One region of the Shewanella sp. SM68 genome, then DNA from elsewhere that is predicted to be linked to it. Evidence: predicted binding sites of a transcription regulator. Region 1 holds the regulator's gene; the other holds the start of a gene.
The links. Region 1 encodes MetJ, which represses methionine synthesis genes. Its sites were predicted from a motif close to TAGACGTCTAGACGTCTA; they were not measured.
Positions count from the first base shown of each region.

Region 2: a site for MetJ is predicted at 7,485-7,502, ahead of msrA (peptide-methionine (S)-S-oxide reductase MsrA). Genes of this name have one in related genera too.

Region 1 covers NZ_JAKKRU010000005.1:133,133-149,230, forward strand. Annotated here, with positions in the region: gene L5M40_RS10385 (pentapeptide repeat-containing protein) at 1-448, shown strand, start outside; gene phsA (thiosulfate reductase PhsA) at 891-3,173, shown strand; gene L5M40_RS10395 (4Fe-4S dicluster domain-containing protein) at 3,186-3,752, shown strand; gene nrfD (NrfD/PsrC family molybdoenzyme membrane anchor subunit) at 3,755-4,702, shown strand; gene L5M40_RS10405 (sulfite exporter TauE/SafE family protein) at 4,809-5,552, opposite strand; gene metJ (met regulon transcriptional regulator MetJ) at 5,687-6,001, opposite strand; gene metB (cystathionine gamma-synthase) at 6,214-7,377, shown strand; gene L5M40_RS10420 (bifunctional aspartate kinase/homoserine dehydrogenase II) at 7,389-9,782, shown strand; gene metF (methylenetetrahydrofolate reductase) at 10,000-10,887, shown strand; gene L5M40_RS10430 (methyl-accepting chemotaxis protein) at 10,950-12,851, opposite strand; gene slyA (transcriptional regulator SlyA) at 13,075-13,548, shown strand; gene L5M40_RS10440 (HlyD family secretion protein) at 13,557-14,615, shown strand; gene L5M40_RS10445 (DUF2955 domain-containing protein) at 14,829-15,857, shown strand; gene L5M40_RS10450 (c-type cytochrome) at 16,083-16,098, shown strand, end outside.
Region 2 covers NZ_JAKKRU010000001.1:154,233-170,330, forward strand. Annotated here, with positions in the region: gene L5M40_RS00665 (glutamine synthetase family protein) at 1-346, shown strand, start outside; gene efp (elongation factor P) at 447-1,007, opposite strand; gene earP (elongation factor P maturation arginine rhamnosyltransferase EarP) at 1,053-2,234, opposite strand; gene fldA (flavodoxin FldA) at 2,347-2,874, opposite strand; gene ybfE (LexA regulated protein) at 2,929-3,201, opposite strand; gene L5M40_RS00690 (DUF2788 domain-containing protein) at 3,212-3,433, opposite strand; gene L5M40_RS00695 (alpha/beta fold hydrolase) at 3,535-4,311, opposite strand; gene seqA (replication initiation negative regulator SeqA) at 4,610-5,152, shown strand; gene pgm (phosphoglucomutase (alpha-D-glucose-1,6-bisphosphate-dependent)) at 5,226-6,878, shown strand; gene msrA (peptide-methionine (S)-S-oxide reductase MsrA) at 6,993-7,472, opposite strand; gene astE (succinylglutamate desuccinylase) at 7,803-8,837, shown strand; gene L5M40_RS00720 (thiamine pyrophosphate-dependent dehydrogenase E1 component subunit alpha) at 9,000-10,178, shown strand; gene L5M40_RS00725 (alpha-ketoacid dehydrogenase subunit beta) at 10,182-11,159, shown strand; gene L5M40_RS00730 (dihydrolipoyllysine-residue acetyltransferase) at 11,169-12,782, shown strand; gene nadA (quinolinate synthase NadA) at 12,915-13,997, shown strand; gene gap (type I glyceraldehyde-3-phosphate dehydrogenase) at 14,157-15,167, opposite strand; gene L5M40_RS00745 (DUF2989 domain-containing protein) at 15,369-16,098, opposite strand, start outside.

The sequences.
Region 1 (16,098 bases):
CGATTGCCGCTTTGTGCGTTGCAACTTAAGTTTAGTGAAAGTGCCCCAGTGTCAGTTCAGCGGGGTGGAGTTTGAAGAATGTAAGTTAGTCGGTATCGATTGGACCCGCGCCGCGTGGTCGCGTTTATCCTTTGCCGCGCCCTTTTCCTTTAAGCAATCCATCTTAAATGATTGCTCATTTTTAGGTTTGTCCCTCGATGAAATTATCATCGAAGAGTGTAAGGCCCACGATGTCGATTTTCGCGAGGGCAGTTTTAATCAAGCCAATTTCACCTACACGGATTTTAGTCATAGTCTGTTTGGCCGAACTCAATTATTGGAGGCGGATTTCAGCGAGGCATCCAATTACGATATCGACATTTTTAACAATAAAATCAAAGGCGCTAAGTTTAGCCGTGACGAAGCGATTCGGCTGCTCAACTGCCTCGATATAGAATTAATGGATTAAGGATAGTGGTAGGTTTTTACTCAGCTTTTCACTCAACTTTCCACTCAGCATAGTGATGCTCATCCCACGAGTGTTATCGCAATTTACTGAAATATCTGTTTGTTTTTGAAGCCGCCATTTGTCCCATCTGGCGGCTTTTTCTGTCCGTTTTTTAAGACCTATTGATCTTATTCACGTATTTCAAGGTCAGTCCTAGGTTTTAGTTGCGGTAGATCACACCGAGCTTCCCTATGTGGTTTACCACAATACCCACCTACCTCTTTCGGGATAACAATCTCTGTGGATGAGCAGTGTATTCAGCGTATGCCGTGTATTTTGAAGATATGGTGACGCTGTTTTAACGCTTTATAACTAAAAAAGTAATCAAATCAGTGAGCAAACCTCTGCTCGATGGCGCCCAATGTGGCGACTGACGGGTGGGATGAGCGTGATGGAGGTAACCATGATTGAGCTTAATAGGCGAACCTTTTTAAAGGGAGCAGGAGCGAGCAGCGCCACGTGTGCGTTGGCCAGTCTGCTGCCGGGCAGCTTAGCGGCATTAGAGAATAAGCAGCTAAAGGGCATGGGCAAAGACATTGCCAGTATTTGTGAAATGTGTTCGACCCGTTGCCCGATTTCGGCGCGGGTGATTGAGGGCAAAAACGTCTTCATTAGTGGCAACAAGGCCGCTAAATCCTTTGGCGGTAAAGTGTGTGCCCGTGGCGGCGCAGGCCATAGTTTATTGTACGATCCACAGCGTATCGTTAAACCGTTAAAGCGGGTCGGTGAGCGCGGCGAAGGCAAATGGGCTGAGATCAGTTGGGATGAAGCTTATAAATTAATCGCTGAAAACCTCAATAAAATCAAAAAAGAACATGGCCCAGAAGCCGTGGCATTCTCGTCAAAATCTGGCTCACAAGAAAAGCATTTGTTTCACCTTGCGACCGCCTTTGGTAGTCCAAATACCTTTACCCACGCGTCGACTTGCCCTGGTGGTTATGAAATTGCCGCTAAGGCTATTTTTGGCACTAAGGTTAAACGTGATTTAAGTAATTCTAAATACATCATTAACTTCGGCCATAACCTGTACGAAGGCATCAATATGTCCGAAACCCGCGGCATGATGGCGGCGCAAATGGACAAAGGTGCCAAGCTGGTGGTGTTCGAGCCAAGATTCTCCGTCGTGGCCGATAAAGCCGATGAATGGTACGCCATTCGCCCCGGTACCGACGTGGCCGTCGCCTTGGCGTTATGCCATGTATTGATTGAAGATAATCTTTACGACAAGGCATTTGTCGCGCGCTATGTGGAAGGCTTCGAAGCCTTTGCCGCCGAAGTGAAAGCCTATACCCCTGAATGGGCTGAAACCATCTCCGATGTGCCTGCCAAAGACATTCGTCGTATCGCCCACGAATATGCCGCTAAAGCGCCCCATGCTGTGGTCGATTTTGGTCACAGAGCCACCTTTACCACCGAAGAGTTTGAGATGCGCCGCGCCCTTTACGCCGCCAACGTCTTGATTGGTAATATTGAGCGTAAGGGCGGGATTTATATCGGCCAGAAACCCGGTGATTACAACAAGCTTGCCGGTGAAGCGGTTGCGCCCGTATTGGCAAAACCTGGCGTGAAAGACATGCCAAAACCAGCAGCGAAACGTATCGATCAGGTGGAAGAACAGTACGCCATGATGTGGACATCGGGCGGCGTTTACCAAACCATTCTCGATGCCACATTAAGCGCTGTGCCTTACCAGTTACACGGTTGGGTGATGTCACGCACTAACCCAATGCAAACCATGACAGACAGAGCACGCGTTGTTGAAGCGATGAAAAAGCTCGACTTTATCGCCGTGTGTGATGTGTATATCAGCGAAACCGCCGCCTATGCGGACGTGATTTTACCTGAGTCAACTTATCTTGAACGTGATGAAGAAATTGCTGATAAGTCAGGTAAAAATCCGGCCTATTATGTGCGCCAACGGGTCGTTGAAACCTTAGGTGATACTAAGCCTTCTTGGCAGATCTTTAAGGATGTGGGTGTGGCTATGGGCCTTGGCGAGTTCTATCCATGGGAAAACATGGAAACCCTGCAAATGCTGCAGGTGAACCGCGACACTGACCTGCTGCGCCGTATCAAAGACGAAGGTTTTGTGAGCTTCGGTAAGCCAATTATGTTGTGCGAGCCTAAGATGGTTGCCGAGTTTATTAAGGCATACCCCAATGCGCGACCTGCCGATGAAGACGGCACTTACGCCAGCGCACTGACCTTTAAAACCCCGAGCGGCAAGATTGAACTCACTTCCGCGAAAGTCGAAGCCATGGCACCGGGCCGTGGGGTGATCAAGTTCCGCGAAGTGAATCTTAAAAAAGCAGATGAGCTGTACTTTATCCAAGGCAAAGTGGCGGTGCACACCAATGGTGCAACCCACAATGTGCCTATGCTCGCTAACCTGATGTCGGATAACGCTGTGTGGGTTCACCCCGTCACTGCGGGCAAATTAGGCATCAGCAATGGCGACCCAATCCGCCTCACCAGCAGTGTTGGCACAGAAGAAGGCCATGCCTTAGTCACGCCGGGCATTCGCCAAGATACTGTGTTTGCTTACATGGGCTTTGGTTCTAAAAACAAAGAGTTGGTCAGAGCAACGGGCAAAGGTATCCACTGCGGTAACTTACTGCCGCACGTTACTGCTCCTGTGTGTGGCATGACAGTGCACACCACGGGCGTCACGCTGGCAAAGCGCTAATCGGAGGCTTAAATGAATAAACGATATGTAATGGTGCACGACGAGAATAAGTGCATCGGCTGCCAAGCTTGTAACGTGGCGTGTCGCAGTGAAAATGGCGTACCCGAAGGCGTAACTCGTCTGCAAGTGCGTGTGGAAGGCCCCTTTGGTGAGATGCCCAATCTGCATTTCAAATATCACAGGGTATCTTGCCAGCAATGTGAAGATGCACCCTGCGTTAAAGTGTGCCCAACAGGCGCGGCCTATGTGGGTGAAGATGGCATTATCTCTATCCATACCGAGAAGTGTGTCGGTTGTATGTACTGTGTGGCAGCGTGCCCTTATAAAGTGCGCTTTATGAACCCAGAAACCAAGGCCGCGGATAAGTGTAACTTCTGTAAAGACAGTCGTTTAGCACGGGGCGAAGAGCCAGCGTGTGTGACTGTGTGTCCAACCGATGCCTTAGTGTTTGGTGATGCTAATGATCCAAGCAGTGAAGTGGCCATCATGCTCAACACTAAAATCACTTACCAAGATAAAACCCATTTGGGCACTAAACCTAGGGTATATCGCGTTCCTACCAAAAGAGGGGGGATTTGATTATGAACAATACTTGGGGCGACATGGCGCAATATGATCCTGTCACTTGGCACTGGGTCATCGCCGTTTACCTGTTTATGGCGGGTTTATCCGCGGGCAGTTTACTGATTGGCATTGGTTTGCGCTGGGCGAATAAGGAACTCAGCGCGGGAGCTGAAAGCAGCATTCTTAAGGCGGCAGCGATTATTGGACCTGTGGCAATTAGCTTAGGTTTAGCTTGCTTAGTGTTTGATTTAACCAAACCATTCCACTTTTGGCTGATCTTAATTCACTATAACTTCCAGTCAGTTATGGCAATCGGGGTGCTGGCGCTGCTGGCCTATTCTCCCTTGGCCTTTGCATACGCCATTATTGTGCTGCGGAATGACTTACCAAAATGGGGTTTGGGTTTCCTAACACCTATCGCTAAGTTACTTATGCCATTTCGAAAGCTGATTGAAGTATTGTTGTTTGTCCTCGCCATTGGCGTAGGGGCTTACACTGGCTTCTTAATTTCGGCGATGAATGCCTATCCTATGCTCAACACTGCGGTACTGCCTGCGCTGTTTTTAGTGTCAGGTCTATCGGCGGGCGCTGCGGCAAATGCGGTACTGGCGTTGCTGATGTTTAAGACGGACAGCCACGACAAAACCTTAGTGAAGATGCACGGTTTAGAATTGCCTGTGATGGCGATTGAAATCCTGTTCCTGTTCATGTTGTTCTGCGCCTTGTACTTCAAGGGCGGCGCGGCGGCTGCGGCCTTAGCATCGTTAACTTCTGGGCTATGGGCAAGCGTGTTCTGGATAGGCGTTGTCGGTATAGGTTTTGGTATTCCATTGCTGTTTATGCTGCTACCCGCCGCGACTCGCCACACTAAGGGGGCGATGATCATGGTGGCTTGTGCGAGCTTAACGGGCGTACTCGCCTTAAGACACTTTATTGTGTACGCAGGGCAAAGCTATTTAAGCTGAGTGTAATCTGGCTTTACATATTGATAGATAAAGAAAAAGCACTGGCAATGTCAGTGCTTTTTTATTGTTTGAATCTTGAGAAGGTTTGCCAGTACAAGCAGGACGCTTATTGGGGTAATAACTCGATAACCGACTTCACCGTTAGCACTAAGGCGCTGATACTGCACAGGACTAACGTCGCCATTTTTGTCTTCTCTTTATCGACACGGCCCACTAATCGTCCTGCGACTAAGTAACCTAAAATCACTGAGGGGAGCAGCATCAACGACAGCCACAGATGTTTTAATTCTAATAAGCCAGTGATCGCTAAAATGATCAGTGCAATCATGGAGCTAAAAATGAAGAAGGCCGACAGGGCTGCGCGAAACTGCGAGGCATCTTTGCCTGCCAACAAAATCGCCATCGGTGGGCCACCAATCGCGGCGATATTGCCGAAGATCCCTGAAACCACACCTGCACCGAAGAGGGTTTTCTTATTCACTGGCAGGCTGAATTTATACAGGCTGAGGATCACTGCGACAGTCACAATGGCGGCGATGGATAAACCCAGTATGGGCTGAGGCGCAAACAGCAACAGGCTCGCGCCGATAAAACCGCCGGGCACGCGACCTATGAGCGCATATTGCAAGCCATTGAATTCTAAGTGACCGCGTTCACGCACTAAGGTCAGCAGGGCGATGGAGAAACCCATAGCAATAACAGGCGCAGGTACAAGTTGTGGATCGACGATATACAGCAAAGGACTGGCGACAACCGCAAGTCCAAACCCAATCAGACTTTGGGTTAAGGCGCCCAGAAACACGACCAGCGAGGCTAAGGCGAGTGTCTGTGGATCTATCATAGAAAACATAGGATTTCCTATATCCCAAACCAACTCAAGATAGTGAAATTTAAAGTTTGAAGTCGCTTGGGTATAAACAAAAAGGGATCGTTAACGATCCCTATTGATGAGCACTGTGATATGACTTTGAAAGCGACGAGTCGTTATTCCATGTCTTCCCACTCTATTCCCATTTGATCCATTAACAACTTGGCTTCGGCGGGAATACTGTCTGGGTTATCTTTTGACAGATCTTCATCGTTGGGCAATGGCTGGCCAGTGTAGGCGTGCAAAAATGCCTCACACAACAGCTCGCTGTTGGTGGCGTGACGCAAATTATTGACCTGACGACGAGTACGTTCGTCCGTGAGGACCTTAAGCACTTTGAGCGGAATAGACACAGTAATTTTTTTTACTTGTTCATTCTTCTTGCCATGTTCAGCATAGGGGCTGATGTATTCCCCATTCCATTCAGTCATTGACTCACCTGTTATAACGCTAAATTCGGGGCAGATTTTAAACCCTTACAAAGAACAGTCAAATTATTGCTACTATTTCTTTGTGATTGCAAACAGATTTCTTTATGTTCAGACGTCTAAACGTCTTCACGCCTATTGACGATGGCGTTGGGCTTAGGTACATTTAGACGTCCAGACATCTCTATCAGTCTATCGAATTTAGGAGTCCACCCATGGCAGAGCGTCAATTAGCCACACTGGCAGTGCGTCAGGGTATCGAAAGCGATACTCAATATGGCGCAGTTGTGCCACCGATTTATTTGTCGACTAATTACGCCTTCGATGGTCATAAAAATCCCCGCGAATTCGATTACAGTCGTTCAGGCAACCCAACGCGCTGCATTTTAGGCGAAGCATTAGCGCAATTAGAAAAGGGTGCCACTGGCATAGTGACCTGCACTGGCATGGCGGCCATCACCTTAGTGACTACTTTGCTCGGCCCCGATGACTTATTAGTTGTGCCCCATGATTGCTATGGTGGTTCCTACCGTTTATTTACCAACTTGGCGAAGAAAGGCCAGTTTAAGCTGATTGTGGTCGACCAAACCGACAGCCAAGCGTTAGCCGCCGCCATTGCGCAGAATCCTAAGATGGTGTGGCTCGAAACCCCATCGAACCCGTTATTGCGTGTGGTGGATATCGAAGCCATTGCTAAGGCGAGCCATGGTGTCGGCGCGCTGGTGGTGGTCGATAACACTTTTTTATCGCCAATATTGCAACAACCCCTATTGTTAGGCGCGGATATCGTTATCCACTCCACCACTAAATATATCAATGGTCATAGCGATGTGGTCGGCGGCGCTGTGGTCGCCAAAGACGCGCAAATCGGCGAAAGCTTACATTGGTGGTCGAACACTCTAGGCTTAACGGGGTCGGCCTTCGACAGTTATCTGACCCTGCGCGGCCTACGTACCTTAGCTGTGCGTATTCGCGAGCATCAAACCAATGCCCAGCGTATTATTGAGGTATTAACGCAAAGCCCTGTGGTGAGCAAAGTCTATTATCCAGGTCTTGCGGATCACCCAGGTCACGCCATTGCGGCCAAGCAACAACAGGGCTTTGGCGCTATGCTGAGCTTTGAGCTCAAAGGCGGCGAGGCCGAAGTGGTGGCCTTTTTAGGTGCACTCAGCTTATTTAGTGTGGCGGAAAGTTTAGGTGGCATCGAAAGTTTAGTGGCAGTGCCCGCAACTATGACCCACAGAGCCATGGAGCCGCAGGCGCGCTTCGAGGCTGGTATTAAGGACACCCTATTGCGTCTATCGGTGGGTATTGAAGATGCCGCCGATTTAGTTGCAGATATTCAAGCAGGATTAGCCGCCGTTGCGGCTTGTCAGTAGAGGAATAATAGATGGCACGTTGTCACTTACATAAATTTGGTGGCTCCAGTTTAGCGGATGCCGATTGTTATCGCCGAGTCGCCCATATCCTGTTAACCCACGGTCATAGTGATGATCTCGTGGTGGTCTCTGCGGCGGGTAAAAGCACGAATTTCCTGTATAAATTATTAGCGCTGCGTGATGCGGGTCAGCTATGGCAAGAAGAATTACAAGTGCTGATCAGCTACCAACAGGGGTTGATTGAGCAGTTGTTGTCGAATGAACAAGCCCGCGATCTGCGTGAGCGTTTGGCCACTGATAAAGCGCAACTCATCAGCTTGTTGTCCTTAGATGAGCGCAATGAATACCAAATCAACCATGTGGTAAGCTTTGGCGAACGTTGGTCGGCACGTTTAATGGCGGCGCTACTGCGCGAATCTGGCGTGGCGGCAAGCCATGTGGATGCCTGTTCAATTTTAGTGGCCGATGAAGCCGCTGTGCCGCAAATTCGGGTACAAGAATCCCGCGCTAAAGTACAAGCCCTATTAGCCGCCCACCCAAATGAACGGCTGGTGATCACCGGCTTTATCTGCGCTAACGAGCGTGGCGATACCTTGTTACTTGGTCGTAATGGTTCAGATTTTAGCGCCAGCCTGATTGCGAGTCTCGCTGATATCGAGCGCGTGACCATTTGGACCGATGTGGAAGGGGTGTTCAACGCCGATCCTAATAAAATCAACGATGCCAAGTTACTGAAAAGCATGTCACTTGCCGAAGCCGATCGCCTAGCGCGTTTAGGCTCGCCAGTATTGCATTCGCGCACTTTGCAGCCGTTATTCAATACCGAAGTGAGCTTAGCGGTGCGTTCAAGTTATGCGTCCCACACCGACTTTACCTTAATCGCGCCCCACAGTTCGTCGGCGAGCGCGCCTGTGGTGACTAATCTCAATGCTGTTGTCCTGTTCGGCTTTAAACTCACGGGTGAGTTAACCCGTTTATTAGATTTATTGATCGCCGCGGGTTTAACGCCATTGGCCCATTGGACCTCTGCCCATCAAAGGGTTGAACTTGCCTATACCGCTGAGAATCAAAAACAAGTTCAAAGATTACTCGATGCCGAGGCAGAAGCATTAGGGATCAGTGATCAGCAGATCAACACAGATTTTGGTTTAGTCGCATTAGTGAGTGCCGACGCCGAACATTATCGCCGCAGCTTCGCCCGTTTACTGAGCCGTGATGCTAAACCTTTGTTCAGTGGCGATTTAAGTTTAGTGACGTTAGTGCCCCAGTCACAGGTGAATCTGTTAACCCAAAAAGTTCACCGCCGCTGCGCTGGCCCGCGTAAACGCATTGGTGTCCTGCTGCTCGGTGTGGGTAATATCGGTGAGGCTTGGATCGATCTGTTTAAGTCGGTTTCACCATCATTGGACCATGAACTCGAAGCCAGTGTTGAGTTAGTCGGTTTGGTCAGTTCGAGTAAAGCCTTGATTAAATCCACTGGGATTAATCTTGCCGCGTGGCAAACAGAGTTTAATACTGAAGCCACGCCTTGGCAGTATGAACATTTATTCGAGCAATTAGAGCAAGTTAACTGCGATGAGCTGGTGGCCTTAGATATCAGTGCCAGCGCCAGTTTGACGCTGCAATATCCAGAACTGTTCGAGCGTGGCATCCATGTGGTGAGCGCGAATAAACTTGCGGGCTCGGGTCCACTGCCTTTCTATCGAGAGTTAAAGCAGCAACTGGGTAATCGTCGTTTGTTTTGGCGCTATAACGCCAGCTGTGGCGCAGGTTTACCCATCCAACATGCGCTAAATGATCTGCGTAACAGCGGTGATAGCGTTGAAGCGGTAGGCGGGATTTTCTCCGGCACCCTGTGTTGGTTGTTTGAGAAATACGATACTAGCAAGCCATTTTCAGAATTAGTGATTGAAGCCAGAGGCTTAGGCATTACTGAACCCGATCCCCGCGACGATCTCTCCGGCCGCGATATGCAGCGTAAACTGCTTATCTTAGCCCGTGAGATTGGCCTTGAAATCGAGCTCGAAGATATTGAACTGCGCTCACTCGTACCAGCCGCTTTGGCGGATATTCCCTTAGATCAATTTCTCACCCGTATTGTCGAGTTAGATGCCGATCTGCTGCAACAGTATGGTGCGGCGGCGGAGCAAAATAAGGTGCTTAGATATGTGGCATCCTTAGACAACAGCGGCCCAGAGCTTAAGGCCGAAGTGGGCTTGCAGTGGATTGATACCCATCACCCTTACGCCAACTTAACCCCTGGTGATAATGTGTTTGTGATCCGCAGTGTCTTCTACCAAGGTAATCCGCTGATCATCCGTGGACCGGGCGCTGGACGCGAAGTGACCGCGGCGGCGGTGCAGTCGGATCTGACCCAGATCTGTCGCGATCTGCTGCAGGAATAACGCGGTATCAAGCCTCTTAAAGGACTCATTCGAGTCCTTTTTTATTGGCTAGAATAAATCTATCAAATTAACCAAGATTAAATGCGGTTTATGGGTATTTTTGGGCTTGACTTACATCTCAGTTTCTCTAGTATATGGACATATAGACGTCCAAACGTCCATTTGAACTAATTCATACTAGCAAAGAGTAGCGCCAAGGGCGGTTGAGGAAATACACATGGCTTTTCATCACGCACAACATTCACAATCGCTGAACCAGAGCTTGTCTGAGCTTAATGGCGATATTAATGTTTCTTTTGAGTTTTTCCCGCCATCGACCCCCGAAATGGAACAGATCCTGTGGAACTCTATCCGTCGTTTAGAGCCGCTGAATCCTAAGTTTGTGTCTGTGACTTACGGTGCTAACTCAGGTGTTCGCGACCGCACCCATGGCGTGATTGAACGTATCCAACAGGAAACCGACCTCGTTGCCGCGCCGCACTTAACCTTAGTGGATGCCAGCGATGAAGAGTTATTAGAACTGGCCAAACATTACTGGAAATCGGGCATTCGTGACATAGTGGCACTGCGTGGTGATTTACCTGCGGGCAGCCCCAAGCCAACCCGTTTTGCGGTCGATTTAGTGCGTTTACTGCGCTCTGTGGCTGACTTTGATATTTCAGTTGCGGCTTATCCAGAAGTGCATCCCGATGCGAGCAATGCACAGGCGGATTTGATCAACCTTAAGCGCAAGATTGATGCGGGTGCCAGCCGTGCTATTACCCAATTTTTCTTCGATGTGGAATCTTACCTGCGTTTTCGTGATCGCTGCGTTGCCGCCGGTATCGACGTTGAAATTGTGCCGGGCATTTTACCTGTGACTAACTTTACCCAGCTAAAACGTTTCGCGGGCATGACCAATGTGTCGTTACCGAATTGGTTACATAAGCAATTCGACGGTCTAGAAAACGATGCGGGTACACGCCAATTGGTGGGGGCAAACGTGGCCATCGACATGGTGAAAGTGCTGTCCCGCGAAGGCGTGAAGGATTTCCATTTTTACACCTTAAATCGCGCCGAATTGACCTACGCGATTTGCCACACTTTAGGCGTGCGTCCTAAATAAAACTTTATAAAATAAGCTAATAAAAACGCCGCAGAGAATGCGGCGTTTTGTTTTTCTGTGCTTTAAATTTTGAATTGAGCCAATAACGTTGTTAAACGGGCTGCGAGTTGGGCAAGTTCATCGCCAGCGCGTGCAGTTTGTACCGCACTATCTGTCGCATTGGTCGCAATATCATTGATGTTATTAACATTTTTATTAATCTCTGCCGAAACCGCACATTGCTCATTTGCAGCGCTGGCGATCTGGATATTCATCTGGCTAATGGTGGAAACCGCATGGGTAATGGCTTCGAGTGCTTCACCCGCTTGGTGAACTTGGGATACACAGCTTTGGGTGGTGCGGGTGCTGGTTTCCATCGCATTGACTGTGGACTTAGCTTTATGCTGAAGCGCTTCGATCATCTGCTGAATTTCCGTCGTAGATGCTTGAGTGCGGCTCGCCAGAGTGCGTACTTCATCGGCAACGACCGCAAATCCTCGACCTTGTTCTCCCGCCCTTGCGGCTTCAATTGCCGCATTGAGTGCGAGTAAATTAGTTTGGTCGGCAATATTACGGATAACCACAAGCACAGAATCGATTTCAGCGGTATTACGCTCTAATTCATTGATTTCACTCGCTGCTGTGGCTATTTCCTCGGCCAATATGGCGATAGTGGTTACTACTTTTTGTACAACCAATTTGCCTTGTTCGGTTGAATCATTGGCATGATTGGCGGCATCGGCCGCATCGGTAGCGTTATGGGCAACTTCTTGTACTGTTGCGGCCATTTCATTCATTGCGGTGGCAACTTGCTCGGTTTCGAGGTGCTGACGACTCGCCATCTTCTGGGTTTCCCGCGTAATGCTCGACATTTCTTCAGCAGAGGTGGCGAGCAGGCTTGTTGAGTCGGCGACGTGGGAAACTGTGTTGTGAATTTTTTCTACAAAGCGGTTGAATGCCATCGATAATTCAGCAATTTCATCCTTACCTTTTACCGCGATTCGGCGGGTTAAATCGCCTTCACCTTCAGCGATATCATTCATGGCTTGGGTGGTTTCAGCGATAGGGCGAGTAATCCCTTTGGCAATAAACCAAGCAATGGCGGTTCCAATGACCAGAGCTACTAAACCGATAAGGATCAACTTAAGGCGAATATCCGCTATCGCTTGTTCTGAATGGGTTCTATCCATCGCAATATCGAGTACGCCAAACACGTTTCCTGAGTAATCTTTTATGGCGTGGCGATATAGGGCGTAGGTTTTGTTATTTAAGGAAATAGTGCGTATGACTTCATGGCCTTGCATGACGTTATTGAGTTCATCTGTCGCTTGGGTATCAGGCGTGAATGTCGCGCCAAATAACTTATATCCAGAATCATCTGGCAAGATGAGGGCAATTTCTGCTTGATAGGCTTGTTTAAAATTATCAAAAAAGGGTTGACCGAAGGACATGCCAAACTCAACTGATCCTGTGTGTTGCCCGTTGTAACTCATTGGAACTAAACCACGAATACCTAATCCTTCCACTCCATATTCCAAGCCATAAAGAGGGCGCTTTTGGCTATTTGTTTCCACTATGGTCTTGCGTATGCTGGTGAGATCATCGCCAAATTTTTCGGGACGATGCAAGCGTAGAAAAGAAGTGGCAGGTGGCCTATGAAATTGGAATTGCTGAACCGCAAAATCGCGCTTTAGTTGAGTAAATATAGGTAAGGTACGGGCGGTGAGTTCATCACGTTCACCTGTTGCAAAGGTGCTTTGAACTTCTGGCGTGAGTGAGATGATAGTTGCCATTGCTTCGGCTAATTTGCCCGATGAGGCTATCTCGGCAACAGCGGTTTCATAGATCTTATGGAGTTCTCTTTGCTCGGATTCTGCAACTTGGCGACTGAATTCAGAGAGAACGAGCGGCATGATAAAGCTCATTACTGTTAACAGTAATAGACAGATCCCAATAACGATCCTCGTACTAATTTTTAGATTTATCAAAACAGCCTCCAATTCATGTGCAAATCAACTCAATTTATCCGTTTGATATTATAGAGATACAACTTGATAAGATTTGAGAGGGCGCGAACCTTTTTAAGTTATTTATTCCCTCTTACGCTCGTTTCGTGCCCTTGGACACAGATCTATTTGTGACCTAAATATTTACTTAGCCTGCTAACTAAGTATAATGCTTAGCACGCTAACTAAATAGGTGAGCAAGATGCAAAAAGAATTAGAGCGACTAAAAGAGTTATCACTGGCGGAGCATTTAGGCCGTCTGCATCGACTGTGGCGTACCGTGGCCGATGTTGAGCTGGCACCTTTAGGATTAACTCATCCCCGTTGGACTGCCCTTTGGAAACTGCTGCGTTTAGGTGACAGCGTGAGCCAGAAAGTATTGGCCGATGCCTTAGAAATTGAATTGGCTTCGCTAATGCGCACCTTAGGGCAATTAGAAGAGCAAGGTCTAGTCGAGCGTCATTGCTGTGACAAAGATAAGCGGGCAAGGATTGTGAGCCTGACGCCAGCGGGATTAGATGTTTTAAAGCAAATGGAAGCGCGGATTATTCAAGTGCGCCGTGAGTTATTAGGCGGGATCAGTGCTGAAGAGTTGAGCGAATTTGAACGCATTATTAGCCTGATCAGCGACAACGCAAGCGCCAAATTAACCAAGGTTACAGACACCCTTTTGTGAGAAAGAAGATGACACCGGATCAACAGTTTGCCCGTTTAGTAAAATTTGCCATGTTTGGCTTTGTGATGGTTTTTGGCTATTTCATGCTGGCCGACACTATGATGCCATTGACGCCTCAAGCCATGGCGACCCGTGTAGTGACGAAAGTGACACCGCAGATCAGCGGTAAAATCCAGACCATAGCCGTGACCAATAACCAAGCGGTTGCCAAGGGTGATTTGTTGTTTCAAGTCGATCCCGCACCCTATGAGTTAGCGGTATCGCAGGCTAAATTGGCCTTAGAGCAAGCCCGTCAAGATAATGCTGAGTTAGATGCCTCGCTATTGGCTGCTAAGGCCGAGGTCAATGCCAATAAAACCACCTCACAACAAAAACGCAGCGAGGCTAAACGTCTCGATGCCCTGTATGCCACCCATGGTGTATCGCAGCAGCAAAAGGAGCTAGCCGATAGCGATGCCGCAGCAGCAGAAGCCAATTTGCTTGCCGCCAATGCGCGTTTAGAAAAACTCAAAGTGAGTCGTGGCAGTTATGGCGAAGAGAATCTTAAAGTGCGTCAGGCGCAAAACCATTTAGCCCAAGCCGAGCTTAATCTGTCTTATACCCAAATACGTGCAGATCAGGATGGGATAGTGACTAACCTGCAGTTAGAAGTCGGGAGTTTTGCGACCGTGGGGCAACCTCTGTTGGCTGTGGTATCGGATAAAGTGGATATTATTGCCGATTTTCGCGAGAAGAGTCTGCGTGGCGTGAATGCTACTTCGACCGCTTTGATTGCGTTCGATGGCGAACCTGGGCGTTTATATCGGGCGACGGTGAGCAGTGTCGATGCGGGCGTGAGTGCTGGGCAATTCGATGCCAATGGCCGTTTAGCCGCGCCACAGGAATCGGACCGTTGGGTACGTGATGCCCAAAGATTGAGATTACATCTAGTGTTAGATGGTATGGCAATGAACAGCTTACCTGCGGGTGCGCGCGCGACCGTGCAACTGCTGCCCGAGAATAGTCTGTTTAGCTTGCTCGCTAAGGTGCAAATTAAAGCAATCAGCCTGCTGCACTATATTTACTAGCCTATTTACTAGAATGTTTACTAGCGTATTTGCCAGCATATTTATCGGCATATCCATCAGTACTTATCTGTGTTGACGAGCACGAGTGACTCGCGGTGGTTTGTATTTGCCACGAGTCGCTTGAGTGAACGCTTCAAAGCAACATAAGTGTGAACGCAGCATAAGCCAGCTAAACATCCTCATTTAATGTATCGATAGAACAAGGCGACGAGCATGTTACTACGCCATAGCCCATTGACGGCCAACGATTTACGCCAGTGTTTACGGATTGCGACTGGCGCGACCTTAGGTTTTACCCTGTGTAAAATTTTTGGTTGGAGCAATGGAGTCTTCTTCACTGTGACACCTATGCTACTACTCGGATTAGTGCCAGTGATGAATGGCCATGCTATGCGCCAATTATTAGCTTCATCTGCCATGGCTGGGTTAGAGGTTGGGTTACTCAGCGGTTTCTTTGGCAGCCATCCCGGCATGATGACTCCTATCGTTTTCCTATTATTTTTATATCGCTTTGCGGCCATGTCCCGCGGCAGTTTGTTTCTCTTTGGTGCCAACGGTGTGCTGAGTCTCAGTATCATGCTGCACTTTGCCAGCTATCCCGGCGTTGACTTAAACGACTTAGTTTTCAGTAACTTTTGGGCGACAGCACTGTCAGTTGTTATCGCCTACGCTATGACGGCACTCTGGCCCGATGTGGAACCAAGAGCGGCTTACAAACCTGGGCCTAAGGCGCCGCATCGAATGCGCCACGAAGCCTTGCTCGGTGCGACCATAGCGACGGCATCATTTCTGGTGTTTCAAATATTTGATCTGCGGGATTCGATGTCGGCTCAAGCGACCACTCTTTTGCTATTGTTTCCCATGCATTGGAATGGTGCACTCGACTATGCCCGTAAGCGCGCCATAGGCACCCTGTTGGGGGTGTCGTTTGGGATATTCGTGCAGTTGCTGCTCTATGATTGGTCAGGGCTATTGCTGTTAGTTGTCCCCTTGTTGTGGATTGGACTGATGATTTTTAGCCAAGCCCATGTGCGCGAGGCGAATGGCTCTGGCGTGGGTTTTGGTGCTATGACCACGTTAGGGATTTTGTTTGGGCAGTATTTGACCCCAGGTAACGACTTAATCTTCAGTGCCTTATACCGAGTGAGCAGTATTTTAATCGCTATCGTTGGCACGTTACTTTTATGCTATTTGATACATAAGTTATTGAATCGTTTCGAATCGACGCGATTTGGTTATTGAGCAGGCCATTAAGTCTTGAAGGCTTGCAGCTTAACCTTGTACAGAGTAAGGTAAATTTATCCCGTTTGAATTGAACAATAAGTGACTCTTAATGAATGTTAAGTCTCATTTATTGGCTGTTTTAAAAATGAGCGGCTGATTTTAAAATGGGTTTAGTGTGTGAGCACAAACATAAATAACAATAACCCCTATGCTTTAGAGCTTAATTCTCTTCAAGGATAGAACATGAAGATTAAAACAT
Region 2 (16,098 bases), on a different contig from region 1:
TGTGCCATTGAGTGCTCCGATGGCGAGACGGGTAGAGAATCGTATTGCGGGCGCCGATGCCAATCCGTATTTGATGATTGCCGCATCTTTGGCTGCGGGCCTTGCCGGATTGGAAGAGAAATTATCGCCAAGTGCACCAGAAACTGGGAGCGCCTACGATAGCAGCCATGACCTCGCGCAGACATTTTTAGCTGCGTTAACGCAAATGCGCCAAAGTGATTCGGCACGACGCTTACTCGGGGACGATTTTGTCACTGGCTTTGTATCGGTGAAGGAAATTGAATTCCAAAGTTATTTGAGTGAGATAGGGGCTTGGGAGCGACGTTTCTTAGGGCCGCAATGCTAATGCCTATTCCCTTGAGTGACTCGACACATCACTAAAAAAACAGCAACAAAAAAGCCAGTGCAAGCACTGGCTTTTCTTCGTCTGGAAACGAGAAGGGCGATTAAACGCGCTTCTTGAATTCACCAGTACGAGTGTCGATTTCAATTTTGTCGCCTACTTTCACGAAGTCAGCAACACTCACTGTGCCACCGCCAGTGATAGTCGCTGGCTTCATCACTTTACCTGAAGTATCGCCACGAGCTGAAGGCTCAGTGTAGATCACTTCACGGACGATAGTGGTTGGCATTTCAACAGAGATAGCTTTGCCATCATAGAAAGTCACTTGGCAAGTTTCTTCCATACCGTCAACGATATAAGCCGCTGCATCACCTAGGTTTTCAGCTTCTACGTCGTATTGGTTGTATTCTGCATCCATGAATACAAACATAGGATCTGCAAAGTAAGAATATGTGCAGTCAAGACGATCTAGGATGATGTCTTCTAACTTATCTTCACCTTTGAAAGTCGTTTCAGTACCAGAGTTAAGCAGTAAGTTTTTCAACTTTAACTTAACGATAGCAGCGTTACGGCCAGAACGAGTTGTTTCAGTTTTCTGCACAACCCATGGGCTGCCATCTAACATGATCACGTTACCAGGACGGATTTCATGAGCAGTTTTCATTACACTATTTCCTATATTTAGATTTTTCTGTTTTCGCGCAGTATCTTAGCTGTTTTTAACGAACTGAACTAGTCGAGTAGCGAGATCTGCAGCATTTAATGCATTAATTGGCCATTGTTTAGCATGGTGATGCAACAAGGGCAAATTAACAGGATTAAGGTTTTGCCAGTGAAGGCTCACGGCTGATTGCTGTGCTTGGTTGAACGCGAGATTCAATTCAGACCAATAACAAGCAATTTTAGGTGGCAGATTATCGCAGTAAAGTTTGAGAAAAGCTTCTAATTTTACGAGGTGATAATCATCTTCTTGGGGATAAATGTGCCAAATGAAGGGTTTTGCGGCCCATTGGGCACGTAAAAAGGAATCTTCACCGCGCACGATATTAAAATCACTGCTCCAGAGCAGGCGATCAAACCCCTGTTGGTCTGTCATAGGTAAAATGTGCAGGGTTAAATTGCCATGATTTATCTGTTGACCCGGCACTAGAGCGGCAATTTCACAGGGCAGTAAATGCGTCAGACGGTTTAAGCTACGGCCCTTTGGGATCAGCGCATGGATTTTTTCTACCGATTGCTGCCATAACTCACATAATGCGGGTAACGCCTCGGTCTCATAGCTAAAAACGCTAATAACAGTGTCTTGTGCCTGAATGTCCTTAAGACCTAGAGCAGTAAAAAGCTGCAATTTATTGGCAGTATCAGCTTGCCAAGCATCACGCTCTGCAAACAAATTTTGCTCGCAAATGAGTCCACCCGTTTTGGCGCTAAAACCGGGAAAGTAGAAATACTTCTTCAAACCATTGGCTTGTAACGATGGCAAACCATGGCAGCCTTCAACCCAATCCTCAGCGCTTAAATACTCTAAATTCAGCCAGACAGGTACAGATTTTGGGGCGTTCTGATGTAAATAAACCAGCTGCGCTTTTACCTGTTCGGGTAATTCACAGGCAAAGGCTTCGATGAGCACAGCTCCTGCAACAAACTTTATAGGCAAAGGCTCTTTCCAATGAATAATATTCACACCATTGAAGGTTTGAGTGGCTTTTAGTGGATCGAGTGTCGGTAAGATATGCGAGAAGCTTGCGAGGTCATCGACCCACAAATTAACGGGAATGTGGTACTCATTAGCCATTTGTTTGGCTAAACGCCAAGTGACGCCAATATCGCCATAGTTATCGACGACGGTGCAAAAAATATCCCAATGAGTGGAGCGGGGTGTGTTGGTCATGAGTGTGGTATGTCGTTATTCTTAGTTACAACAAGTAGATAGTCGCAACAAGTCAGAAATATATGCATAAAAAAAGCGGCGTTAAGCCGCTTTAATCAAATGGTTAACAGAATTAATCTTCTAATTCAGCTAAACACATTTCTTCGTAAATTTGCTTAACCCAAGCATCAACACGTTCTTCAGTCAGCTCTGGCTGGCGATCTTCATCGATACCTAAACCAATAAAGTGGTCGTCATCGACTTGACCTTTAGAGGCTTCAAAATTGTAGCTTGCAGTTGGCCAATGGCCGATGATGATACCACCACGGGCCTGAACAATATCACCAACCATGCCCATGGCATCAAGGAAGTACTCAGCGTAGTCTTCTTGATCACCACAACCAAAAATAGCGACAAGTTTGTCAGTAAAATCAATTTGCTCTAATTCAGGGAAGAAATCATCCCAGTCACATTGCGCTTCACCGTAATACCAGGTCGGGATGCCGAACAGCAGCAAGTCATACTCTGCAATCTGTTCTTTGGTACTTTTGGCGATATCTTTCACCTCAACCATTTTTTTACCCAGTTTTTTCTGGATCATCTTGGCTACAGCTTCGGTGTTACCTGTGTCGCTACCGAAAAAAAGACCTACAGTTGCCATTGTCTATCCTTTAATGTCTAGTTCACTTATTAGGTTAATCTTGCTGGTACTCGTTCAGCACTCAACTTGTTGCTGAAGAATTAATTCGATTAACTGGCTACGGCTGATGTTACTGGCCAATGCCTGCTCATTCAAGGCGTCATACAAATCTTGTGACACCTTTAACTCTATTCGCTTTAATCCGTTGGCTTTATCGCGCTGGATTTGATTGCGTTTGTTGACCTTAAGCTGTTGGCTACGGGACAAAGGATTACTTCTTGGGCGGCCCCGGCGCTTTTCATTGGCAAAAAGGTCAATGGTGGTTCTGTCTGTCGCTTCTTTTGCCATGTTCTTATTGTTAACCGATCCCTGAGCCTTCCCAAGTGATCTGGATAATACCTTTTACAATAAACCCGGCGCAGCCGAGAAATAACACTAACCAAACAATAAATCGACCAAATTTTGGCACGTTACCTTGTTTAAGCACATCGTGGATGGCCATGCCGATAAAGAAAAATATCGAGGCAAAAAACAGGTTCAGGCCGATGGTTTCAATTTGTTCCATGTACTGAGATAACATACTTTCTTAGTCCTTGAGAGTGTTCTAAGGCCAAAAGAGGCGCGAATATATCACAACAAGATGGCGGCTGCCATATGCTTTCGGTCGAGTTTGCTGCTGATTTACATTGAATGTTTGTCAATAAATTCAGACACGATCCGGTTAAAAATGACGGGTTTTTGCGCATGCAACCAATGACCACATCCTTCAAGTGTTTTTGCCTGTGCCGCGGGGAATTGCGCCATGATAGCGCTTCTGTGCTCGCTAGTGACATAATTTGAGTCGCCGCCGCGAATAAACAGACTTGGTCCAGCATAGCTTTGTACTGGATTTGGCGTCTGATTTTGCCAGCCAATAATATTAGGATAACAAGCCTTTAGGCCACTTAAGTTCATTTTCCAACGAAAGCCAGTATCAGTGCGTTGCAGGTTTTTGAGTAAAAACTGCGCGGTGGCTTCGTCGATACCTTTGTCTATTAAGTGGTTAAGGGCAAAGCGTCTGTCGGTATGACCTTCTAAGGGCAGACTTTCTAATGCCGCAAACACTGTGTCGTGTCTTGGCTCATAGGCGACGGGGGCGATATCGGCTGCCACCATACTGATAATGCGCTCTGGAAAGGCTAACGCCGTCACCATGGCGATTTTACCCCCCATGGAGTGACCCACAATATGGGCGCGTTCAATAGCCAGTTCGTCGAGCAAACTGATCATTGCAGTGGCGAGGCGAGGGTAGTCCATTTGATCCCAATGCTCACTTAAACCATGATTGGGCACATCGACACGAATAACTTGATACTGATTTTCTAATACTTGCCCTAGACCTTTGAGGTTATCTAGATTACCGAACAAGCCGTGGATCAAGAGCACTGCGGGTCCTTGGCCTGTGGAAACAAAGTTCATGGAGATTCCTGTTGGAGATTTTTAGCTTAGCGTGACGCGAATTGTGCCCTTAATGCCGTTGGCTTGACAAGTCAGTTGCCATTTCTATGGTGGGTGCGGCCAGTAACTTGTGTGCTTTTTCGGCAATTGTCGATTAACTGCTAGTTTGCTGTGCTATTTCCCGCACTTTTAGAATAATGGCGCTTTATCAGATTGATAGAGATAGATACACTGGTAACAGATCGCAATGATCTGCCCCGATCGCTGTGGTACACTTTTTTCGGTTAAGCCTGTCGAATAACAAAGGATAATTAAGGTTATGAAATATATCGAAGTAGATGAAGAGCTCTATCGTCATATTGCCAGCAAAACAGAACGTATTGGTGAGAGCGCCTCTGACATTCTTCGTCGATTATTCGGCCTGTCCGTCGATGCGGTCGAACAACCTCAGCCTTTGGCGATTAGCCAACCGAGCCTTGAAGCTGAACCTATTCAGCCCGTCGCGGCGCAAACAGTGCCAGCTGTGAATGATTTTAGTCGCTTAGTCGATGAACATCAGTTATCGCAGCAAAAAGGCGCAGTAGGGCGTTTCCTCTTTTTGCTCGAAAGTTTGTATCAATTAGCCCCAGAGCAATTCTCACAAATTCTGCAGATCCAAGGGCGCGATCGTTTGTATTTTGCTCGCTCTAAGGAACAACTGCTCGAAGCGAGTGCTTCGGCTAACCCAAAAGAAATTGGTGCAAGTGGTTTCTGGGTAACGAGTAACAACAATACCGCCAAGAAACGCACTATTTTATCGGAAGTTTTAGTGCAATTTGGTTGTGATGCGACAGTCGCAGCGGGCATCGCCGAGCGCGTTTAATCCGCGGGTGAGCCAAGTTAGTACGACATTTTTCTACTTTTTCTAATTGTAATTGAGTGCAGGAGAGCCATAGGTGGCAATACATCAAAGGGCAGGACAAATCGCTAATCAGACGGATCTGGTCAATATTCCAAAACTGATGAGCCATTATTACAGCATCACGCCAAATATGGATGACGTACAACAACGCGTCACCTTTGGCACTTCTGGGCACAGAGGCTGCGCCTTCAATGGCAGTTTTAACCAACAACACATTTGGGCGATTACCCAAGCTGTAGTGGACTACCGTCAATCGGCAAATATCGATGGGCCGCTGATCCTTGGGATTGACACCCATGCGTTATCCTATGCGGCCTATTTGTCGGCCATTGAAGTGCTGGCGGCAAATAAAGTTACAGTGAAAATCCAACAGAACGACGGATTTACGCCAACGCCAGTGGTTTCCCATGGGGTGATTTGCGCCAATCGCGAAGCCAATATTACGGGTGCGGCATTGTCCGATGGTTTGATCATTACGCCTTCCCACAATCCTCCTCAGGACGGTGGCATCAAGTACAATCCACCCCATGGTGGACCAGCCGAAGGTAATATCACGGCTTGGATTGAATCGCGGGCCAATGATTACTTGCGCCAAGCGTTAGCTGGCGTGCAAAAATTAGCGTATGCCGAAGCGCTGGCATCAGGCTATGTCAACGCCATTGATTTGATCACACCCTATGTGGCTGATTTAGAAAATGTTATCGACATGCAGGCGATTGCTAAGGCTAAGCTGCGTATCGGTGTTGATCCACTCGGTGGTTCGGGTATTTTCTACTGGGCACCGATTGCTACGCGTTATGGGCTCGATATCACGTTAGTTAATGATAAAGTTGACCCAAGCTTTAGTTTTATGCCGCTGGATAAAGACGGCAAAATCCGCATGGATTGCTCGTCTCCCTATGCGATGGCAGGTTTACTCGCCCATAAAGAATCCTTTGATTTATGCCTTGGTAATGATCCCGATTATGACCGTCACGGCATCGTTTGCCCTGGTACGGGTTTGATGGATCCGAATCATTATCTTGCGGTCGCTATCGATTATTTACTGACACACAGACCAGATTGGAGCGATACCTTAGCCATAGGTAAAACCTTAGTATCGAGTGCGCTTATCGATAAAATCTGTGCTTTCCACGGCAAAAAGTTACTCGAAGTGCCAGTGGGCTTTAAGTGGTTTGTCGACGGTTTAGCTGAAGCCACAATCGCCTTTGGCGGTGAAGAGAGTGCTGGCGCGGCATTTTTACGCCGTGATGGCAGCACATGGTGCACAGATAAAGACGGCTTCATTTTAGGATTACTTGCCGCAGAAATTCTTGCGGTGACAGGTAAAACCCCAGGTCAGCGTCACCAAGAGTTAGTAAAACAATTTGGCCAAAGTTTCTATAAGCGTATCGATAGCCCAATCAGTCTTGAAAACAAAGCCAAGTTTGCTTTGCTCAATGCGGATACCTTAAATGCCACTGTGCTTGCAGGTGAGACAATCGAAAACGTGTTAACCCATGCGCCAGGCAATAATGCGGCGATTGGCGGCATCAAAGTTACCACAGCTAATGGGTGGTTTGCGGCACGTCCATCGGGCACTGAAGCGTTATTTAAAATCTACGGCGAAAGTTTTATCAGTGAGCAGCATTTGGCTGAGATCATCAAAGATGCGCAGGCATTAATTGATAAGGCGCTAAACGCTTAATGCTGCAGTAGGTTTATAAAGTATCAAAAAACAAACGCACTCAGATCTGAGTGCGTTTTTGTTTGTGTCTAATGTCAGTTATGAGTAGTTGATCTAATACTGATTTGACTGTATTTAGTACTCGATATGACAACTCGGTAAGTTATTCTTATCGATGTAATTTTGGTGATATTCCTCAGCCACATGGAACTGTTGCAGTGGCACTATTTCTGTGACGATATGGCGTAATCCCCAACGCCCCGAGCGGGCAAAAGCTAACTTTGAGGCTTCTGCGGCCACTTTTTGCTCACGGTCGTGGAAGAAAATGGTGCTGCGATATTGAGTGCCAATATCTCCGCCTTGCATGTTCAGACTCGTTGGATTGTGGTTTTTCCAAAATACATCGAGCAAGTCTTCATAACTAACAAGGGCGGGATCGAATTCCACTTGTACCACTTCGGCATGGCCCGTTTTGCCTTTTTTGACTTCTTCATAGGTTGTTGCCGCATTATTGCCGCCCATATAGCCGCAGGTGGCATTCGATACGCCGTTCACTTGTCTAAAAAAATACTCTACGCCCCAGAAACAGCCGGCACCAAAGGTTGCTAACGCCATAATTAAATCCAATAGAAGTCTAGATGGCTAAGGATTGTGATAAAACTTGAGTGCAAAAGCAAGCCTCAAGCTGGAATATTTATCATGGGAAATTCTTAGGGAATGTCCTAAGAATTTAACAATCAGCTTAGTTGAATGTCATTCCGCTTAAAACTGGGTCCTACGGCAATAAATGTCTGAGAACAGCACTAAAAACATGTGTTAGTATTGAAGCCGTTTTTTAGGTGCGAGTGAGACTAACCGCGGTGAGATAAATGCTTAAGTGGTTATTACTGCCTGTACTTATGCTATTGCGCCAATACTGTTACACATCATTATAAGGAGAATTCTGTGTTACAAGCTCTGTTAGATTCAAAGGATTTTTTAGCGCTCACCTTAGCCCATCCTGAACAGTTCGATGGCGAATTTTCATTTAACTTAGGCGATCATACTCAAGTGGAAGTGTGGGATACCGGTGTTATTGTTTTCGAACCAATACAGAATGAAGGAAAAGATATTGTGCTTTCCTGCGGTGTTCACGGTAACGAGACCGCGCCCATTGAACTCTGCAATAGCTTAATTAAACAACTTTTACAGCAAAAGATCATCGCAAAGCAGCGCACTTTATTTCTCATTGGTAACCCATTAGCGATTAATAACGGCACGCGGATTATTGACGAAAACATGAATCGTCTTTTTAGTGGTGAGCATTCCAATCCACTAGGGTTAGTGAACCCTGAGCGAGTACGCGCCAAAAAACTCGAAGCCTATGTCGATCGTTTTTATACTGCGGTTGCCGATGGACGTCAGCGCATCCATTATGATCTGCACACGGCGATGCGCGCCTCGAAGCATGAAAAGTTCGCTATCTATCCCTATCGTCCTGGGCGCGCCTTTAGCGGCGAGCAAATTATGTTTTTAGCCGCAAGCGGCGTCGATACAGTACTTTTCCACCACGAACCGACCACGACCTTCAGCTATTTTTCCTCTGAACGCTACGGTGCCGATGCCTTTACCATTGAGCTTGGCAAAGTGTATCCCATGGGGCAGAACGACATGACGCGTTTTATCGCCACCCATGAAATGTTCATGCGCTTGATCACCGCTAAGCCGTTGGCGCTGGATGCATTTGATGCCGATAAGGTTAACTTGTACCAAGTGTGCCGCGTCATCAATAAACATTTCGATGATTTTGAATTTACCTTCGCAACAGATGTCGAAAACTTCAGATCTTTCCCGAAGGGCTTTGTTTTAGCGCGGGAAGGTGGGCAAGAAATTAAAGTGGAGCACGAGTTTGAGTCTGTCGTGTTCCCTAATGCCAAAGTGCCTATTGGCAATCGCACTGTGATTTGCCTGATCCCTGCGGTGAATGCGGACGTGCGTTAGGCTTGTAAAGCAATATATACATGCGTGGCAGGGATAACTTGTGGTTTGAGCTATGCCAATGGTTGATAGGTAGTTTACGTTAACGTAATGTTCGTCGGGCATATTCGTATAAACAGACGCATCAAAACGCTTTGATGCGTAATGAGATAACAAGAGCACAATATGAGCAAAGCAACACTCAACACTGATACAGTGCACCGTGTCGGCTTCTTGGATAAGGCATCGCTACACATTCCTATCCTTCGAATTCTACAAGCCGACGGCACCACTTATGAAACCGCGGTTTTGCCTGTGATAGATGAAACCTTAGCCACTAAAATTTACGATACCTGTGTATTCACTCGGGTACTTGATGAACGTATGCTTGGCGCCCAGCGTCAAGGGCGCATCAGCTTCTACATGACCTGTACGGGTGAAGAAGCGGCGATTGTCGGCAGTGTGGCCGCACTCGATCAAGAAGATGTGATCCTCGCGCAATATCGCGAGCATGCGGCGCTGCGTTATCGCGGCTTTACCACTGAACAGTTTATGAATCAGATGTTCAGTAACGAGAAAGATCTTGGTAAAGGTCGACAAATGCCAATCCATTACGGTAGTGCGGCATTGCATTATCAAACGATTTCTTCACCGTTAGCCACGCAAATCCCGCAGGCGACTGGTGTGGGCTACAGCTTAAAAATGCAAGGTAAGCGCAAAGTCGCGGTTTGTTATTTTGGCGAAGGCGCTGCATCGGAAGGGGATTTTCATGCTGGCCTAAACATGGCCGCGGTACTGAAATGCCCAGTGATTTTCTTCTGTCGTAACAATGGCTACGCGATTTCTACCCCCACTGAAGAGCAGTTTGCCGGTAACGGTATTGCCAGCCGTGGTGTCGGTTATGGCATGCACACCATTCGTGTTGATGGTAATGACATGTTGGCCGTGTTAGCCGCAACTCAGCAAGCCCGCGCCTATGCGATTGAGCATAATGCGCCTGTGCTGATTGAAGCCATGACTTATCGTCTCGGCGCGCACTCTTCTTCAGACGACCCCTCTGGTTATCGCTCGAAAGATGAAGAAGCCAAGTGGCAGCAACACGATCCGGTTAAACGCTTCAAATTATGGCTTATCAACAAAGGTTGGTTGGCTGAAGCGGATGATGTGAAACTGCATGAAAAATATCGTGAAGAAGTATTGGCTGCGGTAAAAGTGGCTGAAAAAATTCCTGTGCCTATGCTGGATGAAATTATTGAAGATGTGTACGACAAGCCGACGCCAGTGCTGAAAAAGCAACTCGCCGAGCTTAAAGAACATATCAAGAAATATCCGCAAGCCTATCCAAAAAGTGCAGGGAGACTATAAGCCGTGGCTGAAATGAATATGTTACAGGCCGTCAATGAGGCCTTGTCGATTGCCATGCAAGCCGATGAACGCATGGTGGTTTTTGGTGAAGATGTGGGCCACTTTGGCGGGGTATTTCGCGCCACCTCCGGTCTTCAAGAAAAATTCGGTCGCGCTCGCTGCTTTAATACGCCGCTGACAGAGCAAGGTATTGCCGGTTTTGCCAATGGTTTAGCCTCAAATGGCATGACCGCCGTGGCTGAAATTCAATTCGCCGATTATATCTTTCCGGCGTTTGATCAAATCGTTAACGAGTCGGCTAAGTTCCGTTACCGTAGCGGTAATGAGTTCGATGTCGGTGGATTAGTGTTCCGTACGCCCTATGGCGGCGGTATCGCGGGCGGCCATTATCACTCTCAATCACCCGAAGCTTATTTTACCCAGACACCGGGATTAAAAGTGGTGGTGCCACGTAACCCTGAGCAAGCCAAAGGTCTGCTGTTGGCGTCAATCCGTGACAAAAATCCGGTGATCTTCTTTGAGCCTAAGCGTTTATATCGTGCATCGGTTGGCGAAGTGCCAGCGGGCGATTATGAAATTGAACTGGGTAAGGCTGAAGTGGTTCGCGAAGGTAAAGACATCACCTTAGTAGCGTGGGGCGCGCAAATGGAAATCCTTGAAAAAGCCGCCGACATGGCCGCTAAAGAAGGGATCTCCTGTGAAGTTATCGATTTACGCACCTTGTCACCCTGGGATATCGATACCGTTGCCGATTCAGTCAAAAAGACCGGACGTTTACTGGTTAACCATGAAGCGCCATTAACCGGTGGTTTTGCTGGTGAGATAGCGGCGACGATTCAGCAAGAATGCTTCTTGTATTTAGAGTCACCCATCAGCCGCGTTTGTGGTTTAGATACCCCGTACCCACTCATTCATGAAAAAGAATACATGCCAGATGCATTCAAAACGTTTGAAGCCATCAAAGCATCAGTGACCTTCTAGGAGTCCGGTATGATTAAAGATTTTATTTTGCCGGATATTGGCGAAGGTGTTGTGGAGTGTGAGTTGGTTGAATGGTTGGTCAAAGAAGGCGACACAGTCGTTGAAGATCAGCCGATTGCCGATGTCATGACAGACAAAGCCTTAGTGCAAATCCCTGCGCCTTTTGCTGGCGTAGTCACTAAGCTGTATTACGCCAAGGGCGATATTGCGAAAGTGCATGCGCCGCTTTATGCCGTACAAATTGAAGGTGCCGTTGAAATCGCGGGCGAAGAATCTGTTGCGGCTGCAGCTGCGACAATCGCAAAAGCTGCTGAGCCAGTGGCAGTCACAAACGCGACCACGTCATCCAGTTCGTCTGTCAGCATTGAAGAATTCTTGCTACCAGATATCGGCGAAGGCATAGTTGAATGTGAGCTAGTCGAATGGTTGGTGAGTGAAGGTGATTGGGTTGAGGAAGATCAACCGATTGCCGACGTGATGACAGATAAAGCGCTGGTGCAAATTCCTGCCATTAAAGCGGGTAAAATAGCCAAACTGCATTATCGCAAAGGTCAGCTTGCCAAAGTGCATGCGCCTTTATTTGCCATTGAAGTTGAACAGGCGGCTTCTGCACCTGCAGCGACAACAAATACAGATAATGCGGCACCTGCAGCGCAGGCTGTGAGTGCAGAGCCTGCTCGTCAAGGTAAAGCCTTAGCCAGCCCCGCAGTTCGCCGTATGGCGCGGTCGTTAGATATCGATTTGAGCCAAGTACCTGGCACAGGAAAGCACGGCCGTGTGTATAAGGAAGACATCACTCGCTTCCAACAAGGCGCGAGCAATGTTTCTGCTCCAAGTGTGGCTCAGGTAAAAGAGGCGTCAGTTCAAGCGACTCAAGCATCTCAAACCCAAGTCCCAACATCTACAGTGACTCAACGCGCTGACACGGTTGAGCCTATCCGCGGCGTAAAAGCTGTGATGGCACGCATGATGGTGGAATCTGTGTCGAGCATTCCGCACTTTACCTATTGTGAAGAGTTTGATTTAACAGACTTAGTTGCACTGCGTGAAAGCATGAAAGTGAAGTATTCGTCTGATGAAGTGAAGCTGACCATGATGCCTTTCTTCATGAAGTCAATGTCGCTCGCGTTAAGTCAGTTCCCTGTGATGAACAGTCAAGTGAATGCGGATTGCACTGAACTGACTTATAAGGCGCGTCACAATATCGGCATGGCGGTGGATTCTAAAGTCGGTCTCTTGGTGCCCAACATCAAAGATGTGCAGGACAAGAGCATTTTAGAAGTGGCCGCAGAAATCACCCGCCTGACCCAAGCAGCCCGTAGCGGCCGCGTGGCGCCAGCGGATCTGAAAGACGGCACTATATCTATTTCTAACATTGGCGCTTTAGGTGGCACAGTGGCGACGCCTATTATCAACAAACCTGAGGTGGCGATTGTGGCCTTAGGTAAGTTGCAAACCCTACCGCGCTTTAACGCGAAAGGGGAAGTCGAAGCTCGCCAAATCATGCAAGTGAGCTGGTCAGGTGACCATAGAGTGATCGATGGCGGCACCATTGCTCGCTTCTGTAATCTGTGGAAACAGTATCTTGAGCAGCCACAAGAGATGTTATTAGCGATGCGCTAAGCCGCTGGCACGAATAACTGACACTAAAAGGACGCTAAAAGCGTCCTTTTTTATTTGCTTTGCACAAATGGGTTAATCTTTTGATCCCGATTACGTATAATTCCCGAACGTAGTTATCCTGATGGATGTGTTATGAGTCAGTTAGCCCCCAGCCCATTTGCTCCAACAATAGAAACCATTGATTACCCGTTTCCGCCTAAACCAGTGCCTTTGTCCGATGCGCAAAAAGCCGATTATAAGGCGCGGATCAAACAACTGCTCATTGAAAAAGATGCCGTTCTGGTTGCCCACTATTATACCGATCCTGAAATCCAAGCCCTCGCCGAAGAGACTGGCGGCTGCGTTTCAGACTCCTTAGAAATGGCGCGCTTTGGCCGCGATCACCCAGCAAAAACCTTAATCGTTGCTGGGGTCAAGTTTATGGGCGAAACCGCCAAGATTTTAAGCCCAGAAAAAACCATTTTAATGCCGACCCTTGAAGCGACCTGTTCATTGGACTTAGGTTGTCCAATCGATAAGTTCAGCGCTTTCTGCGACGCGCACCCAGATCATACTGTGGTGGTTTACGCCAATACCTCGGCTGCGGTTAAAGCGCGTGCCGATTGGGTGGTGACCTCAAGTATTGCTCTCGAAATCGTTGAGCACTTAGACAGTGAAGGTAAAAAGATCATTTGGGGACCCGATCGTCATTTAGGCAGCTATATTGCCAAACAGACGGGCGCCGACATGTTGATGTGGCAGGGCGATTGTATTGTTCATGACGAGTTTAAATCTAATGCGCTGCGCGATATGAAAAGCGTTTACCCAGATGCAGCTATTCTTGTGCATCCTGAGTCGCCAGCCAGTGTGGTGGCGATGGCCAATGCTGTTGGCTCGACCAGTCAGCTGATTAAAGCGGCGCAGACCATGCCGAATGAGCGTTTTATCGTGGCAACCGATCGCGGCATTTTTTATAAAATGCAGCAGGCGGCGCCAGGTAAAATTTTAATTGAAGCGCCAACGGGCGGAAATGGCGCAACCTGTAAGAGCTGTGCCCACTGTCCTTGGATGGCGATGAACGGTTTGCAGGCAATTGAAGCGTCACTCGCCGACAGCGATAAAACCACCCATGAGATTTTTGTAGATGAAGACTTAAGAGTTAAGGCGCTTATTCCGCTGACGCGTATGCTGGATTTTGCCAAGACACTGAATATGAAAGTGAAGGGTAATGCCTAAGCGCGTTATTTAGCTTTTCTTCAGCCTAATAAAAATCCCTACCATAGCGTGGGGATTTTTTATGTCTGTTGTTTTTATTAAAACTAAGGCAATAAAAAGCCTCGCAAATGCGAGGCTTGATTGAGTAACGCGGGATCTAATGACTAGATTACTTTACGCTTACTTGGCGTTCATCAGTGCAACCGCGTTATCTAACATACGGTTACTGAATCCCCACTCGTTATCATACCAAGACATCACTTTCACTAAACGACCGTTTACACGGGTTTGAGTTGCGTCAAAGTTTGAAGAAAACGCATTGTGGTTAAAGTCGATAGACACCAATGGCTCTTTGTTTACCGCTAACACTTCGCTCAATGGCGCAACGCTGGCAGCGCGTTCGATAATGGCATTCACTTCTTCAACTGTCGTATCACGGGCAGCGATGAAAGATAAATCCACGAGTGATACGTTAACTGTAGGTACACGAACCGCTAAACCGTCGAATTTACCTTGTAATTCAGGTACAACCAAACCTACAGCAGCTGCTGCGCCAGTTTTAGTTGGGATCATTGACAGTGCCGCAGCACGGGCACGACGTAAATCTGTGTGGTACACGTCAGATAAACGTTGATCGTTGGTATAAGCGTGAATGGTGGTCATCAGGCCTGATTCGATACCAATCTCGTCATTTAACGGCTTAGCAAAAGGGGCTAAACAGTTTGTTGTACAAGAAGCATTTGAAATCACTGTCATGTCTGAGGTCAGCACGTTGTTGTTCACACCGTAAACAACTGTGGCATCCACATTTTTACCTGGAGCAGAAATAATCACTTTCTTCGCGCCAGCGGTTAAATGTGGTTGAACGGTTTCTTTAGAAGTGAAGATACCGGTACATTCGAACACCACGTCTACTTGCAACTCAGCCCATGGTAGTTTTGCAGGATCACGTTCTTGGAAAGTGAGGATCTTATCGCCATTCACATAAATAGCTTCGGCATCATGGTCAACTTTCGCATTGAAACGACCATGAACAGAATCGTATTTTGTCAGGTGAGCGTTGATTGAAGCGTCGCCTAAATCATTAATAGCGACAATCTTGATTGGATAAGCTTTTTCGCTTTCGTACAAGGCGCGTAATACGTTTCTACCGATACGGCCATAGCCATTTATTGCTACACGGATAGTCATCTCATATCCCTCTGGTGATTATAAAATTCAACTGGTAGTAAAATTACCAAACTGACAGCTATCGTCAAGTTAAATCGGCATTTTACCGCTGTCTTGATTAACAAATTAGGTATTTTTTTTACATCGGTCGCGAAATCGCCATTTTTCACGCGTTAATTGGGTAAAAAATTACAAGATGGCAAACATTTTGCCATCAGTTGCTTAGTTTACTTTTTCGACAGGCGCAGGCGGCACCACCTCAGTTGCAGTTGGCGCTTGGGCAACCGCTTGAGGATCAAGCCATTGTCTTACTGGACTCATAGAATAAGTGCCCTTTTTTAGCACATCGATAAGGGCTTGGGCTTTTAGATCGAGTTCAGTCGCCAGCGTTTTATTGCCACCGAGCAAGGCTAGCATTTTTTCCTCAGAATACTTCTGCTGCGTAAGTAGTAAATTTGCTTTCGTCAGCATATAGGATTTATCTAAAACTTGTTGCTGGCGATAGGCAGATGCGAGCCCAAGTAACCAGTTAACGTCGAAATCATCGTAATGGATCTCCGCAAAGACTTTAAGATAGAGTTGTTGCGCTTTGATGGCATTTCGATTGCTGTAATAGGTTGCGACTTGGGCAAGTAGAAAGGGGTCAGTCACTTCGCCGGCGTTTTCCTGTTCTAATAATCTATTTAACGCTGCGGTATCGCCAAAGCGAGTCCATTGGTAATAGGACATAAAAGGGTCTTGCCGTTCACGGGTTTGATCTTGTAGTAAACTTAAATTTTGAGTGCTTAGTCTAAAGGCTCTGGCTCTATCTGCTGTGCGATTGGTGTGGATGATATGCTGAACGCCAGAGGCGAGTTCAATACAACGGCTGTAATCCTCAAGGTAGGTTAATTGTGAGTAGAGCTGCTTACCTGTGAGGTTTTCGTTGTCTTTTAACTTGTAGCGGTTTTGG